Regions from separate parts of the Halomonas sp. KHS3 genome, predicted to be linked through region 2. Evidence: predicted binding sites of a transcription regulator. Region 2 holds the regulator's gene; the other holds the start of a gene.

Region 1 (8,601 bases), on a different contig from region 2:
AGTGAAAGGTGCCGATGCTTTGGTTATCTGCACCGAGTGGAAAGAGTTTCGCAGTGTCGATTTTGATTGGCTAGCCGACCAGTTGGCTGGAAAAGTCGTCATTGATGGGCGTAATTTGTATACGCCAAGTGCTGTTGAAGAGGCAGGGTTGCGTTACATTGGGGTAGGGCGGAAGAGCCACGATTAGGTGGTGAGCAAAAAAAGATTTAAGTTTAATTTCAAACGGTCGATAGCTATTAACTACTAGGATGATAAATTTCTTCACGGGCAGTGTAAGCAACAGCGTGATGACGTTATAAAAGAGGACGGTAAAGTATGGCTTCCATTTCATCACTTGGTATTGGCTCAGGCCTGGATCTCAACGGCTTATTGGATCAGTTACAAGACGCTGAGGAAAAGAAGCTTGTTCCGCTTGCGGCGCGGCAGGAAACCCAGCAGACCAAGATTTCCGCCTACGGGCAGTTGAAGAGCGCGCTCTCGCAGTTTCAAACTGCTGCTGATGCGCTCAATGACAGTGCTCTTTACGAAAGTCTCTCCACTAATGTGGGCGGTTCAGCCATTACTGCCGCTGCTGATGCGGAAGCGCAGCCAGGCAGCTATAACGTTACCGTTGACACTCTAGCCACTCGCGGCACACTTGCTTCAGAAGGGGTGACAGCCGCCGATGAGGCAATCACAGCTGCTGACCAAAAATTAACCCTGAACTTTGCTGATGGTTCCACTCAAGAGGTCGATATAGCGTCAGGCAGCACTCTGGAAGATATTCGCGATACAATTAACGCCACTGAAGATTCTGGCGTGAACGCGACTATCATTAATGATGGTACCAATTTCCGCCTTGCGCTTAGCTCTAGTGAAACCGGCGCAGATGCCTCTATCGCTGATTTCAGTTTTGACGGTACTGCCCCGTTCACTTCAGATACCGCCAATACGCTGCAAAGCGGTACTGACGCAGCGCTTACCGTCAACGGCATTGACATCACCAGCTCCACTAATAAGGTAGAAGGCGCTATCCAAGGTGTGACACTTAACCTTGAAGAAGAGGGTGATAGTACGGTCACCGTTGAGCAAGACACCCGCGCTGTTCGCGAGGCTGTGACCAGCTTTGTGGAAGCCTACAATGGCCTTAAAGACAAGATTGGTGATCTCACCAGTTTCAATTTCGAAACTGGCGAGTCGGGTGAGCTATTGGGCGATAGCACCGTCCGTACCGTCGAATCGCGCTTGCGCGGTGTACTGGGTGGGGCTGTTGAGGGTGAACTCTCCATTCTCAGCGATGTTGGCATTTCTCATAAGTACGATAGCGAGCTTGGGTATAGCAAGCTTGAGATCGATCAGGACAAACTTGATGATGCCATTGCTAATAACCAAGGTGCGCTTTCAACCTTCTTCGCAGGCGATACGGATGAGGCGGGTATGGCAGGGCAAATTAATACAGCTGTCGAACAATTACTTAGCTCTAATGGCCGAGTGGAAGGTGCGATTAGCGGGGCTGAAAATCTCAAAGCATCGCTTGTAGAGCAATATACCCGTATGGAGCAATCAATTGAGCAAACGATATCTCGTTACCGCACTCAGTTTGGTCAATTGGATGGCATGGTTGCGCAAATGAACCAGACCAGCAGTTATCTCACCCAACAGTTCGATGCGCTGGATGCGCAGCTAGGTCGAGGCTGATCCACTCTGCCGCCTAACCCCACCCCAAAACGCCTGTGCTAAGCAGGCGTTTTTGTTAGCAAAAGAAAAACAATCAATTTAGCGAAAGAAAAAGCGCTAAAGTTACCCGCTAATCAGCCGATAGGGTTACATATCACAATTGTCAGCGTACCCCCATGCGCTGAATGTTTCAGGTTTAGCCTTTTTACTGAGGAACAGTCAATATGGCGACGATAACCTCCCTTGGCGTTGGCTCGGGTCTTGACCTGACTGGCCTATTGGATCAATTGCAGAAAGCAGAGCGCGGTAAGCTTGCGCCGATTACGAAGCAAAAAGCAGATCAAAGCGCCAAAGTTTCAGCCTATGGTCAACTGCAAACATCGCTGAATGCTTTTAAAGATGTAGTAGGGAAAATAAACGATCCTAAGCTGTATCAAAGCCTTTCTGCCAACGTGCAGGGAGAGGGCGTAAAAGCAACAGCGACAGCCGATGCATTGCCCGGCAGTTATCGCGTTCAAGTTAGCCAGTTGGCCACTGCGGGTACGCTCGCGTCTACCCGCGTTGGCGATCAAGATGCTGCGCTCGACTTACAAGGGGCGACTGCGTTTCAGCTTAGCTTTGGCAGTGGCGATAGTGTCGATATCGCCCTAACAGCCGATAGCAGTCTAAGCGATATTCGTGATGCAATTAATGCAGACAAAGAGTCGGGAGTCAGTGCCTCTATCATCAATGACGGTACGGGCTATCGATTGGCATTGAGTTCCAAGGAAAGCGGCGCTGAGGCCTCAATCAATAGTTTTAGTTTTGTTGATGGCGGTGGTGTAGCTGTGGCTGGCCCCTTTAGTGAAGATGCGGCTACCCAGCAGATGGGCAAAGATGCTGTATTGAAGGTAAATGGAATTGATATCACCAGTGCCAGTAACCAAATTGAAGATGCTATTCAAGGCGTTACACTCAACATTGCAAGTTTAGCGTTGGAAGATGGCGAGACGGCTACCAGCACGGTAAGCGTTGAGCGCAACACCCTAGCGTTGCGCGAGGCGGTAGGCGAGTTTGTTAAAGCCTATAATAGCTTGGAAGGAACAATTAATAACCTTACAAAATATGATAGCAAAACCCAAACTGCCGGTAAGTTGCTAGGAGACAGCACGGTACGCACCATTGAGTCTCGGTTGCGCAGTGTGATGATAGGTAGTGTTGCGGAAGGTGAGTTTTCTACCCTTAACCAGCTAGGCATTACCTTGCAGCGTGACGGTAAGCTAGAGCTCGATGAAGACAAGTTAAGTGATCTGGCGGCCAAGAGTCCCGACGCGCTCAGCGATTTTTTTGCTGGCAAAGATGAAGCGAGTGGCATGGCAGGGCAGCTAACCACGACGTTAACCAACTTATTAAGTGACAATGGAACTATCAAAGGTGCCATTACGGGAGCGGAAAATCGTGTAAAAAGCTTAGATGAACGCTTTGAACGCATGGAAAAGACGATAGAGAGCACCATCGCCCGCTATCGTAAGCAGTTTGGTCAGTTAGATGGCATGGTCGCCCAAATGAACCAAACCAGCTCTTACCTCACCCAGCAGTTTGATGCACTTGACGCTCAGCTAGGTCGCAAGAAGTAACGTTAACCAGAACCCAGAATGAACAAACGGCCTCCTATACTATGAGGCCGTTTTTGCAAGAGAAGCGCAACAATCATTATGTTTGCTAAAAACACTACTTGCATCACCTCTCAGTTACCAACTTTTACATCTTTTTTTACCACTTCCCCTAAAGAACCCCGCCGCGCTGCCGTTAATTAATATAACGGCACACAAAGTGGCCGAAAAGCGGGCCTTCAAGGCCAGTGTCCATGCAAGGAGATACACACCATGTCAGTGATCAATACCAATATCACAGCGATGATCGGCCAGAACAACCTGGCTAAATCACAGAATTCCCTGTCTACCGCTATGGAGCGTTTGTCCTCTGGTCTGCGCATCAACAGCGCTAAAGATGACGCCGCTGGCCAAGCCATCGCCAACCGCATGTCTTCACAGATCACTGGTCTGTCACAGGCTCAGCGTAACGCCAACGACGGTATCTCCGTTGCGCAAACCGCTGAAGGCGCCCTGAACCAGGTAAACGACAACCTGCAGCGTATCCGTGAGCTGGCCGTTCAGTCTCAGAACGACACTAACTCTGCTGATGACCGTGCTTCCATTCAGGACGAAATCGATCAGCGTCTGACTGAGATCAACCGTATCTCTGATCAGACTGACTTCAACGGCGTTAAAGTGCTTGCTGACGACCAAAGCCTGTCTATTCAGGTGGGTGCCAACGACGGTGAGTCTATCGACGTTGCCTTGGAAAAAATCACTGCTGGTACTCTAAACCTTGCCAGCTTCAATGTTAATGGCCCACAAGGTACTTCGACTGATCTTGCTGCAGCTGGTGGTGCTACAGCAACTGCAGCATTTGAAAAAGCATACGGATCCTCAACTGCTGTTGTAGGTAGCTCTGTCAATGACTTCGCAGCTGACCTTGCAACAAAACTAGGTGTGTCAGCCGGTGCCATTACAGTAGATACGGGTTCTGCCAAAGTTGATGAAGCCGGTAATTGGTATGCTGAAGTTAACATTGAAGCTCAAAATGAATCAGAAGTTACAGCCCTTAAATTGCAAGGCTTTGATATTGCAGGTACTGGCGCCGCTAATGCTCAGGACTTCAGCGTAGCGCTAGAGCCTTCCGAGGCCGACATTACTACTGATCAAACGGAAGCTGCGTTTACCGTTGCTGGTGGTGAGTTGTCAGCTAAAGACCTGTTGAACGGTGCAACTGCTAATCCGATGGAGCAGCTTGATAGTGCTCTGAAGCAAGTCGACGAGCTGCGTTCTGGATTAGGTGCGATCCAAAACCGTTTCGAGTCTGCGATCACCAACCTGCAGACCAACGAAACCAACCTATCCGCTGCTCGGTCACGTATTGAAGATGCTGACTACGCAAGTGAAGTCGCTAACATGACCCGTGCTCAGATCCTGCAACAGGCTGGCACCTCTGTACTGGCACAGGCAAACCAAACACCGCAGAACGTACTGTCTCTTCTGGGATAATTTTTAGTTAAGACAAGTACATATAAGGCAGGCCTATGGCCTGCCTTTTTTGTTTAAAATATTTACTTATAATTTTCATTCTAGTCTCTATTTGCAAAATATTTCACGGTGGCTGTGTCTTTTTTTAGATTTATTGATTAGCATGAGAGCTATGGTTATGTGCATATGCTGATTATAGTGAAGGTGTTTGATGAGTAATATTAATAATTTGAAGAAAAAAGCAATCGAGTTTTTAGATGATAAAAACTATCAAAGTGCTTATGACGTTTTTGCGACACTTGATAATATCGGCGCTTGTGATGCTAAGGATTACGCAAAATACTCGGAGGCATCTTATTTTCTAGGGCTATATGATGAAGCTGAGGAGTATTTGCTGAAAGGGTATGAAGTTGAAAAACGTAATCCTGGTATTTGCTACGGATTAGCTTATTTGTTGAGTAAGAAGGGGAAGAATGAAGATGCACTTATTTTTGCAGAAGCGGCATGCCGATTAAAGCCAAAAAAAGGTGAATATCTTTCACTTAAAGGCAATATATTGATGTCATTGCATCGTTATAAAGATGCATTGTCTTGTTATGAAAAAGGGGTTTCTATAAATCCAAATAGTTTTGCATTACATAATAACCTAGGGAATGTGCTCAATAGCCTTGGGCGATTAGAAGAAAGCCTTGCAGTATACAAAAAAGCCATCTCGTTTCCTGACAGTACCTCACTTGCGTGGTCAAATTATTTAACAACTGCGCATTATCATCCAGAGATTTCTGAAGCTAAACTGCAAAAAATATGTATGGAATGGGGTAGAAGTTTTGATTTAACAGAAACCAAAGAGTTTAACGTTTTATTAAAAAAAGAAAAAAAAATTCGTATTGGCATGATATCTGATGGTTTTCGTAGCCATCCTGTAGGCCATATGATAATTTCAGCATTAGAAAACTGTTCTTCATATCAATTTGATTTTTACTTTTATAGCTCGAATAATCATTGTGATGATGTTACTGAGCGTTTTAAAAATATCGCCAGTAAATGGCAAGTAATTGACCACTTAGAAGATTCAGAATTTTGTTCACTCGTCGTTTCTGACTGTGTTGATATTTTTGTTGACTTGTCAGGCCATAACTCCGGAAATCGAATGATGGCTGTGGCCATGAGAGCAGCGCCACTTCAGATTAAATGGGTTGGTGGGCTGATAAATACAACAGGCGTTAAAGCTATCGATTATCTTATCTCTGATAGTATTGAAACACCATTAGGGGTGGATGATCGATATGTTGAAAATTTAATTCGATTGCCAGACGACTATATATGCTACTCTCCACCTGTGTATGCTCCTTTAGTATCTTCTTTGCCTGCGATTAAAAATGGGTTTGTTACTTTTGCATGTTTTAATAATGGTAAAAAGATAAATGACGTTGTAATTAGTCGTTGGGCAGAGATTTTACATCGAGTGCCACGTTCAAAGTTATATTTAAAGAGTATTCAATATGAATCGAAGGAGATGAAAGATCATATTGAGCTAAAAATAAAAGACTTAGGTATATCAGCTGATCGATTAATTATTGAAGGGCCATCCCGCCATAGAGAATTACTTGCCTCGTACGAAAATGTAGATATTGCTTTAGACCCTTGGCCTTATTCTGGTGGTTTAACGACTTGTGAGGCTTTGTTAATGGGAGTTCCTGTTATCACGCTTCCTGGGCCAACTTTCGCCGGAAGACATAGTGCCACCCACTTAGCCAATGCAGGTATGCCGGAGCTAGTAGTAAATAGTTGGGAAGATTACCAAGAACGTGCTATTTCGTTAGCCAGTGATTTAGATAGTCTTGCTACTATTAGGCAACACTTGCGTCAGGCCTTATTAGAATCGCCTGTATGTGATGCCACTCGTTTTTCAAGACACTTTACTGATGCGATGCGTGCCATTTGGCAGCGCCATTGCGAGGGAAAGCAGCCAACTGCTTTAACGTTCGATAAAACGGGGCAGGCACAATTTACAGACGAAGAAACACCCGTTGATGTTATTTATGCAGAAAATTTCGAAACCGAGGCAGACGAGTTCAGCTGGTCTTTACCTAGCAAGATTATAGTGTTAGATAACGGTTCAGAGCTTATCCGGCAGCAAAGTCTTGTAAGCCTAAGGAAGCTAAAAGCCTTTGGTATTGTTTCATTCGACCCTGCTAGCAGAGTGGAAAACCCGAATCAATTCGAAGGTAGCGACGACGTACAAGTTTTCCCACATGCTGTGCTTGGGAATGGTACCACAGCGACGCTTTATGCGTGCTTAGATCCAGCATTGAGCAGCACCCTGGAACCGCTGCCAGCGGAACAACAGTACGGAGCTAACCCAGCAGGTGCAAGCGTGCTTGCTAAGCTTCCGATCAATACCATCGCGTTAGATAGCATCGAAGGGCTGGAGAGTCTGGATTGGTTAATTCTAGATGATCTAAGCGACGCCACTGCAATCCTTGAAAACGGCGAAAAAGCTCTTAAAGATACGCTAGTCACTCAAGTGCGTATTGCCTTTCAGCCAACGCATAAGCATCAGCCTAATTTAGCTGAAATTCAGCATTGGATGTCACGCCACGGCTTTCGTTTCTATCGTTTCAATAACCAACAGCACTTAAGCCACCTGCCGGATAGCGTATCTGCAGAAATTCGCCAAGCTACCGAACTTCAAAGTGCCGATGCCATTTTCCTGCCCACTCACGAGCGGCTGGCTGAGCTGAGTGAAAACCAGCGCTCCAAACTGGCTTTTCTGTTGCATACCGTGTATGGCATTACAGATATGGCATATGAGGTGCTGGTTAAAGTAGATGAAAAAAAAGCAGAAAAATACTTATTTGAAGAAAGACTGCTGAACCCCAGTATTGATGAATCCAATACTGATAGCCTGAAGGAGTCTAGCCCTAGATTGGCGTACTCCCCGGCCAATAGTGAGCAATTAGTGTCTGATAGTGCATCGACATATAATGATACGCTGAATGGTGATGCTGAGTTACCACAAAGCGACGTCCAAGAATCAGCGCATAATGATGTTGCACGTAATTCTAATCTTACGAAATCTCAGTTGCATAAGAAACCCACAGCCTTATGGGAACTTGATGGGCCAATCTATGTGATTGATATTGGTGCAAACCCTATTGATGGCACCCCTCCTTATGCAGGGCTGCTTCAGCGTGGTTTGGTTAATCTGATCGGTTTCGAACCACAAAAAGACGCTCTTCAAAAGCTTCTAACAATGAAGGGGCCGAATGAAACGTATTTGCCCCACGCTGTTGGTACTGGTGAGAAAACTAAACTTTATATTTGCCAAGCCTCGGGCATGACTTCAACGCTAAAACCTAATAATCAAGTGCTAGATCATTTCCAAGGCTACCCAATTTGGGGGAAAGTTAAGTCGATCGAGGAAATAGATACTGTCCGGCTGGATGATGTCAGCGAAATTAAAAAAATCGACTGGTTAAAAATCGATATTCAAGGCGGCGAATTGAATGTATTTAAAAATGCTGTAACTAAACTAAAAAATGCACTGATTATCCAAACTGAAGTGAATTTTATACAGCTTTATGAAAATCAACCACTTTTCGCCGAAATTGATCAGTGGATGCGTGCAAATGGTTTTATGCTGCATACTCTTTTAGAGCAAAGGAGGCGCCTCTATGCCCCGATGAAAATCAACGGTGGAATTCATCAAGGCATTAATCAGCTGACAACAGCAGATGCTGTATATGTGAAAGATATTAATCGAATGGGTGAGCTTTCAGAAGATGCAGTGAAAAAGATGGCATTTATTCTACATGAGGCTTATGGCAGCATCGATTTTAGTCTTAAGTTGCTACAGAGTATCAGCCCAGAGTTTGGG
Region 2 (8,601 bases):
CACAGCACCACGCCATGGGCGCGAAACAGCTTCATCCAGATAGCCGCCTGCTCATGAAGTAACTGTTGGGGACTTTGCGGCTCGCTGCGCGCTCGCGCACTGAGCACGAGGCTATCCTGAACCCGTTGTAGGTAGCGGGCTTCTTGACGCGCCCGTAGCAACAGCATGCGCTGGGTGGCCATTTGCACGAGGGTGCGAACGGCATCACGCACGGGGGGTTCAACCGAGTGCGGTGCTGGCGAATGGCAAAACACTAGACCCCATAAGCCAGTATCCCCCTGCATGGCCAAACTGAATGACCCACGCACCCCCAGGCGATTTAAATATCGCTGCCGCTCAGGGGCAGGGGCGCGTAAAAAGCTGCCGCTAAGGCTCACTCCCGAGTAGGCGGGAGTCAGCGTTTCAGGCGGCGCATCGACGTCTTCAATTAACCGAACGGGGTAATGTTGGTAACTTTTGCGTAAGGCGACAGGGAAGTCGCTTGAGGGGAAGCGCTGACCCAACAGCGAGGGCAGCTGGTTGCCCAGCGCTTCGGCAACCATTAAACCATGCCAATCACTGTCGAAATGGCACACGGTGACGCGATCATGGCCGGTGAGCTGTTGAATAGCGTTAACCAAGCAGTCGAGCAGCTCTTCCTGGTGGGTTGCGTCGGCTAAATGCATCAGCCGCTCATTGACTGTGCCAAGCAGGCGGCGCTTACCTTGGGGGTTGAGTGGCTCAATCTCGACGATGACCTTCCCACCTGCTCGGTAAGCATAGAGCTGAAAACGCATGTTGCTATGCTTGGAACGAATAAACACCAGCGGGCCGGAGAGTTTCTGCTGCCCCTGCAACTCGCGGCGCACCCGCTGGCTTAGCCGTTTTCCTAACACATAGGCAAGAGTGTGCGGCCCATTTTCAGGGCGCTCAATACCGGTCAAGCGGGTTAAGTTGGTGCTACTGGCTTGAATGCGGCGACAATCGGCATCTAAAACCAGCAGAGCTCCAAACGACTGCAACCGCGGGTGGTACATGGACACAAACGTGGCCTCGCAATCTATTCACCCTCGACCTGCTGCCTTAGCAACAACTCTACGCGACGGTTGGCAGCTCGGCCCTCCGCCGTTGCGTTCGGTTCCATGGGTTGGGTGTCGGCATAACCGACGGCCCGCATACGAGAGATATTGAATCCTTGGCGCTCTAAATGCCTCACCACAGCGATAGCCCGCGCTGATGAAAGCTCCCAATTAGAGGGGAAGCGGGCCGTTGAAATAGGCACGCTGTCGGTGTGGCCTTCTACCGAAATCTGACCGTCAAAACGGGTCAGCACATCGATAAGGCTTTCTACCACCTCTTGCCCACGGGAAGTCAGTACAGCTTGACCGCTGGGAAATAAAAGGCTGGTATCAATACGTAACGTGACCCCTTCACTCCCTTGCGAAACACTGACACCGGGGATGTCGAGCCCATCAAACTGCGGCTGAACCCCTGAATGGCGGGGCTGAATACCAGTGGCTAGAGACGCCAGCGGCAATGATGATACAGCGCTAGCCGAGCGCATGAAAGCAGTATCAGCCGCCTCACCGCCTCCCGGCGGTGTCAGTGAAAGCAGCAGCACAAAGAGCGTGATTAGCAGCGTCAGCACATCCAAATAGCTGGTTAGCCAACCCTCGTCACCATCGCCTGGCGACGGCGTCATTTCCAGTGCGTGGCGCGTATCACGGTCAAGCATCTGGCCTACCCCTTCGCCGCCGCACTAACCGACGAATCAGGCCTTGGTTTGACGCTGTTATCACGGATCTCATCGTGATAGTTAGCTACAAACGAGTTGAGGGTCTCTTCAATAAACGACGGCAGGCGGCGCTTGGTAATCAGCGAAATACCTTCCAGCACCATGTTCATGGTAATCAGCCGCTCTTCGGTGCGGCGCTCGAGTTTCACCGCAATCGGCTTAAACACCAAGTTGGCGAGTAAAATGCCGTAGAAGGTGGTGAGCAGGGCCACCGCCATGCGCGGGCCGATCACCTGCAGGTCGCCTGCGTCCATGACTTCCAGCATATTGACCAGCCCCACCAGGGTGCCGATCATGCCAAATGCGGGTGCGTAGGTGGCCATGGTACGGAATATTTGTGCCTCAGCATGCTCACGCGCTTTAAGACGGGCAATGCGCCAACGCAGCATGTCAAAAATTTCATCCTCTTTGGTGTTGGCAATGACCAGTTGGATCCCGGTACGCAAAAACGGGTTTCGGGTATGCTCCAACTCGCGCTCGACAGCACGTACATCGCCCTTAAACCAGAGTCGCGACATATCCACCAATTCGCGGATATCGTCACGCATATAGGTATTTTCGCGCCGGAATACCAAGCCCACCAACCGTACGACACGCAGCACCTCTTTCAGCGGATAGCTGATAAAGGTTGCCGCTAGGGTACCGGTCACCACAATGGCCAAACCCGGCAAATTGATAAAACTTTCAGGGGACTCTGCGGTGAAAAACAGCACGCTCACCAACAGTAGTATGCTGGCAAATATGCCTATCAGCGTCGAAGGGTTCATCCACGGCTCCTTGCCGGTCACAAGTGAGTAAAAAGAGGTGTTATGCCGAGTCGTGTAAACGCGCGCGTAAGCGGCTGACGGCTTGGCTGTGCAGTTGTGAAACGCGTGACTCCGTGACGCCCAACACAGCCCCTACTTCCTTAAGGTTGAGTTCTTCTTGGTAGTACAGCGCCATTAGCAGCTTTTCACGCTCTGGCAGCGCTTCAATTGCCTCAATCAACGTTTGTCGTTGCTGGCCGTCTAGCAACTGCTCGAACGGTGAATTAGCCAATTCATTATTGCTAGGCTCGCCACCATCGGCCACCAGCTCTTCAAACGGCAACAGTTGACCACTGTTGGTGTCGTTGAGGAGCTGCTGATACTCACTCAACGGCATTTCAAGGTGTTGGGCGATTTCGTTCTCTTCTGGTGCCCGTCCGAGCTGTTGCTCTAATTGACGAACGGCACTGTCAACCGCTCGCGCTGAGCGGCGCACGCTGCGGGGCAACCAGTCGCGGGTACGTAATTCATCCATCATTGCACCGCGAATACGCTGACTGGCAAACGTCGCGAACGTTGCTCCCTGGGTGGCATCGAAGCGCCCCAGTGCTTCCAGCAGCCCTACCATCCCGGCTTGAATAAGGTCGTCGAGCTCAATGCTGGCTGGCAAACGGACCTGAAGCGTCAAGGCCTGACGTCGTACCAGTGGCATGTATTGCGTCAACAGCTCACTCTGTTTGATCCTGCCTTGTGCTGTGTACATCCTCTCGCCTCGCGTCTATCCAGCCTTCACTGATAGTTCACAATCATTTGCAGCCCCTGGACACGAACAGGCCGCTGCCCCGGACGTAAAGCGAAGCGAAAATGCAACGGCGCATCCGCGGCAAACCCCGCCAGGGCAGTGGTAGTCCCCCGCATGCCAGCTAACGCAACGCACTGCTCAGGATGGCACAGCCAAGCGTTTAATAACGCACCAGGGGGATATTGAAACTGCCAATGAATACGCCCGAGCTGTGCTGACTCCACATTGTTAGCAGCAGCGGGTGGGGTAGCGTTTTGACTAGCACTTGCCCTATCACTCATCGCTACCATCAGACCTGGTATCTGGCTGCTCCAGCTACCGGGTGTCGCCTGAGCGTTTCCCGTTAACCCTGCTAGTAGACACCCTGTCAGCAGTACTGGGCTCAGTAGCAGTCTCCCTCTTAATAGCCAGCTTAGCATGCTTGGTCTCCTCAGCAGAGTGCGCTCATCGTGCAAGTACCAACAGCTCCATATTTAAGTAGTAATCAGCTGCCTCACGCAAGTTATTGAGCAACCCTTGACGCGGCAAATGCGGCTCGTGGAGCGCCAGCAAACGGCGCGGCCCGCCACGCTCATGTAATTGACGCAAGGTACGGAACATGGAAGCAAAGGTATCGGCATCGCTACTGATCCACAGTGCCCAACGGCTGTATTGATCGCAAAGTTGGGCTAGGTCGGCCGTTTCGGCCATGACGATATGAATATCCCAATCCTCAGGATCACCGGCCCAGCTTCGACCTAACGTCGACCACTGCCCTAATCTTGCTTTAACCTTGTTCACCTGGGCTGCACCACTACCTGGTAGCCCGACCACAATAAGCGGAATTTTGGGCTGGTGCGCTACCACCGTTGCTGGCTCTTCCACCGCTGCAGCTGTCGGCGTTAACAGAGAGGTAGGCTGTTTAGATTCCGGCACGTGTTCTGCCGCCGCAACATCAACTGTACCCTCAGCTTGCTGCTGTTGGCGCTGCAGGTTTGCCCACTTGCGTAGACCCGATGCTTGATCCTGTTCGCTCACACCACGCCCTCTCGACTAACACTGCCCATTTGACGAATCGCATCTCGTGCCATAAAGGCGTAGACCAGTGCATCAAGCATGCCGGTATCGCGGCGGCGACGGCTGTTGCCTAACAGGTTGAGCAGATCGCCACGCAGCGTCTGCGCCTCCTCATCATCAGCAACATCGAGATGCCCGGCGACCGATGCCACACCGCTGGCCATCAATAGGCGAACTTCAGCATTTAGATCCCCGCTATCGGCCTCTTTTAACTGCTGCCACGCGCGACGCGTCAAGGCGGCCAAGCCTTCGCTTTGCAGCTGGGTTAACAGCAGTGAGAGCACCTCTGCTCCTAGCCGAGCGGGGGTAAGCCAGTAGCGGCGCGCCACTACTTTGGCGCTTTCCGGATCGCGAACTTCACCGAACCAGGCGAGTAGAGCCGTGCCGCTGGCGTCCTCGACTTCGGCGTAGGCAGTCCACAGTTGCACCGATTGGCCACGAAAACGCACGCCCACATGGTGCGTTAGCACACTGTCACTAAATAGCTGGCGGATAGATTGACGTTCGTGGTGAAAGCGTAACCGATGACTGGGGGCCACTTGGCTGACCCAGGTCAAGTGCTCAGCTTCCAGCCACGCTAGTGCATCCGGTTCAGGGAAGCGCGGCAGTAAGTGCACCGCTACACCGCTCGATGCCGACAGCGCGGCTAAGCGTGGCTGCCATCCTGCGGCGTGGCGATGCTGCAGCCAGGGTAGCGCCAGCCAGGCACCATCCGTGTCCAGGCCAATGTCCGGCATTGCCCAGTCGCAGCCGCGCTCATTGCGCCGCGGAAACCACGCCATCCCTAAGGTGGTCTTTGCCGCTGGATAACCGGCAAGTAATGCATCCAAATGCGTTTCCTGCAAACGACTAGGCAGCGAAGCTAGGTTCCAGATCTCTTCTAATTCCGCAAATCCCGTGACACGTTGGCGCAACCTCGCCAATAGCGACGACAAACGACGCCCTTGGCCCAGGACATCCCGCGACCAGCGCGGCATTCCCATCGGCGCATCGGCACTTTGCACCCGTTCACGCTGAGGAGTCGCGGTACTCAGCGCTTGATCCACTAGCGCATCGGGGGCGGCAAGGGCCATATCTTCGGGCACCTGCTGACCATTAGAACCAAACAGGACGCGCATCCCGTGACGCATAATAATATCTAACACTGGAGCCAGACGTCCCGCCTCATCCTGTTTGGTGATAATACAGTCATCTAACTCTGCGCCCGCCGCCCGCGCGGCCTGACGGTAGCGCAGCACCACTTCTTCGAGGGTTTCCGGTTGGCTGGCAGCATTGAGTAGCAGCACCAAACGTACCCGCGAGCGTCCTCCTTGCAGGTGGGCAATCTGCTCTATCACCCGCTGGTCACGCTGACTCATGCCTACGGTGTCGATAATTACCCACTGCTTGCCCTGCAGGCGGCCCAGCAAATCGTCGATGGGCTGTTCGGCATCCAAGGCGTACATCGGGGTATCCAGCAGGCGCGCATAAATGCGCAACTGCTCATGGGCACCGATCCGGAAGCTGTCGGTGGTAACCAGCGCTACCGGGCGCGTGCCGTGGCGCATCACAAAACGAGCGGCCAGCTTGGCGGTGGTGGTGGTTTTACCTACCCCCGTTGGCCCCACCAGGGCAACAATGCCGGTTTGGTCGAAAAAGCTTGCTTCATCGTTGAGTACGTAAAGGCGATCCATTAACTGCTGTCGCAGCCACTGCAGTGGGGCTTCGCTATCGCCGTCTAACCTGGTTAGCGATGCAGGCAACCCAGCCAGCAGTTCATCGGCAATTTCGCTGCTAAAACCCACATTCCATAGCAGTTGACGCAGCCGTGCAGCCGTTCCGGTGGGCGCTGCTGGCGATGGTGAAGCAGTATGGGTTGACTGGCTGTTTGCCAGCAGCGCTCGCATATCCTGCATTTCGCGCAGTAAGCGCTCGCTCATCGCCTGCATGGGGTCTTGCGCTGGGGGTGCTGTCGGCGTTTCGGGTGGTGCAGGTTCTGGTGAGGGTTCAAAGTGGTCGATGGCTTCATCCGCCATCGCTAAAATTTCAACGCCCCCTTCGGTACGCCGATTTGCGACAATCAAGGCGTCTTCACCGAGCGTTTCACGCACTTGGCGCATCACATCACGACTATTGGCTCCCACGAAACGTCTAACGCTCATGATTTACCCTTGCCTGTTCTGAAAATGGACGACGCTAGCCTATCACGGCGTGCCATCTTTAACGTCCGCCGACCACTGTGGTCACTCTTAATGTGCGATCGTCGGGAATTTCAGCCTGGGACAGTACCGACATATGGCGTAACCGGCGACGCAAGAAGCGCGACAGCACCGCCCTTAGTGAATGTTGCACGACCAGCACCGGCGGCTCGCCGGAACTTTCGTGACGCTCCAGCGCCTGCTGGGCCTGGGTCATCAGCGTTTCTGCCAACCCGGGCTCCATGGCGCCGTTGCCATTCATGGCCTGTACCAGCACTTGTTCCAGTTGAGCATCCAGCCCCATGACATTGAGTGTCTCCTGCCCCGCAAACCACTGCTGGACAATGGCGCGCCCCAGCGAGACTCGCACCAGCGCCGTCAGCTCATTAGGATCTTTTTGCTGTGTGGCGTACTCGGCCAGGGTATCGAGAATAGTGCGCATGTCGCGGATAGAGACATCTTCGTCAAGCAGGTTTTGCAAGATGCGCTGCAGTACCGTCAATGAAATAGCTTTGGGGATCACCTCTTCGACCAACGCTTTTTGATCATCGCCCATTTTATCCAGCAACTTCTGTACTTCCTGACGGCCCAGCATCTCGGGTGAATGACGGTGCAACAAGTGGTTCAAGTGGGTCGCTATGACGGTACTGGCATCCACAACGGTGTAGCCATACACCTGGGCATGCTCACGCTGGTTGCTATCAATCCAGACAGCGGGCAAGCCAAAAGCGGGATCCTGAGTATGGGTGCCCTGCAGCTCGCCCGATACCTGCCCGGGGTTAATCGCTAGCCATTTACCTGGTTGTGCCTCGGCGCGACCAATCTCGGCGCCTTTCATGGAGAGTACATAGGCGTTCGGCGGCAGCTCCAAATTATCACGGATATGGACGACCGGCGGCAGGAAACCCACTTCTTGGGCAAACTTCTTACGTACGCTCTTAATGCGCCCGAGCAGCTCGCCTTTTTGACGCGAGTCCACCAGCGGGATTAAGCGATGGCCCACTTCCAGGCCAAGCGTATCGACCAGTTGCACATCTTCCCAACTCGCTTCGGGAGTCTCCTGTAAAGGCACCGGTGCCGCGGCAATCTCCTCCTTGACCAACGCCTTCTCTTTTTGGCGCGTTAACAGCCATGCCAGGCCAGCCAACAACGCGGTAAAGAATAGAAATACGAAATTGGGCATGCCAGGTACCATACCCAGCATGCCCATCACCACGGCAGCCAAAATCAGTACCTGAGGATTAACGAACAATTGGCTAAGCATTTGCTGGCCAATATCTTCGTTCGTATCCATGCTGACCCGGGATACTGTGACACCCGCGGCGGTGGAGATCACCAAAGCAGGGATTTGCGCCACCAGGCCATCACCAATCGCCAACAACATATAGGTCTGACCAGCAGCGCCAAAGCTCATATCGTGCTGCAGCATGCCAATCATCAGCCCGCCGATGATATTGACCACCATAATCACCAAACCGGCAATGGCATCGCCACGGACAAACTTACTTGCGCCGTCCATGGAACCAAAGAAATCCGCCTCTTGAGAAACCTCCGCGCGGCGCTTTTTGGCGTCTTCTTCGCCGATCAAGCCGGCGTTCAGATCGGCATCGATGGCCATCTGCTTACCAGGCATTGCATCCAGGGTAAAGCGCGCACCCACTTCGGCAATACGGCCAGCACCTTTGGTGATAACCATAAAGTTGATGATGACAAGAATCAGGAAGACCACTAGGCCAACAGCGAAATTACCGCCGACCAGAAACGCCCCGAACGCTTCAATGACCTTACCCGCAGAGGCGCCGCCTTGGTGGCCCTCCATCAGCACCACACGGGTAGAAGCCACATTGAGCGACAGGCGCAGCAGCGTAGTAAATAGCAACACGGCAGGAAACGCCGCAAAGTCCAGCGGCTTCTGCGTAAACATGCTGACCAATAACACCATAATGGCCAGAGCGATGTTGAAGGTGAAGAGTAAATCCAGGGCGAAGGGAGGCAAGGGCACAATCATCATGCCCAAAATCATGAGGATGAGCAGCGGCCCGACCA

The links. The regulator FliA, encoded in region 2, starts transcription of late flagellar genes. The targets are predictions, from matches to a motif close to CTAAAGTTNNNNNNNNNNCNGCCGATA.
Region 1: a site for FliA is predicted at 3,421-3,447, ahead of RO22_RS20485 (FliC/FljB family flagellin). Genes of this name have one in related genera too.

The regions. Positions count from the first base shown of each region.
Region 1 covers NZ_JWHY01000011.1:83,678-92,278, reverse strand. Annotated here, with positions in the region: gene RO22_RS20500 (UDP-glucose dehydrogenase family protein) at 1-187, shown strand, start outside; gene fliD (flagellar filament capping protein FliD) at 316-1,677, shown strand; gene fliD (flagellar filament capping protein FliD) at 1,881-3,272, shown strand; gene RO22_RS20485 (FliC/FljB family flagellin) at 3,522-4,742, shown strand; gene RO22_RS23950 (TDP-N-acetylfucosamine:lipid II N-acetylfucosaminyltransferase) at 4,933-8,601, shown strand, end outside.
Region 2 covers NZ_JWHY01000012.1:25,688-34,288, forward strand. Annotated here, with positions in the region: gene RO22_RS21410 (sensor domain-containing diguanylate cyclase) at 1-1,016, opposite strand, end outside; gene RO22_RS21415 (flagellar motor protein MotB) at 1,040-1,714, opposite strand; gene RO22_RS21420 (motility protein A) at 1,720-2,541, opposite strand; gene RO22_RS21425 (RNA polymerase sigma factor FliA) at 2,582-3,283, opposite strand; gene RO22_RS21430 (flagellar protein FlhE) at 3,310-3,741, opposite strand; gene RO22_RS21435 (hypothetical protein) at 3,767-4,339, opposite strand; gene flhF (flagellar biosynthesis protein FlhF) at 4,336-6,519, opposite strand; gene flhA (flagellar biosynthesis protein FlhA) at 6,578-8,601, opposite strand, start outside.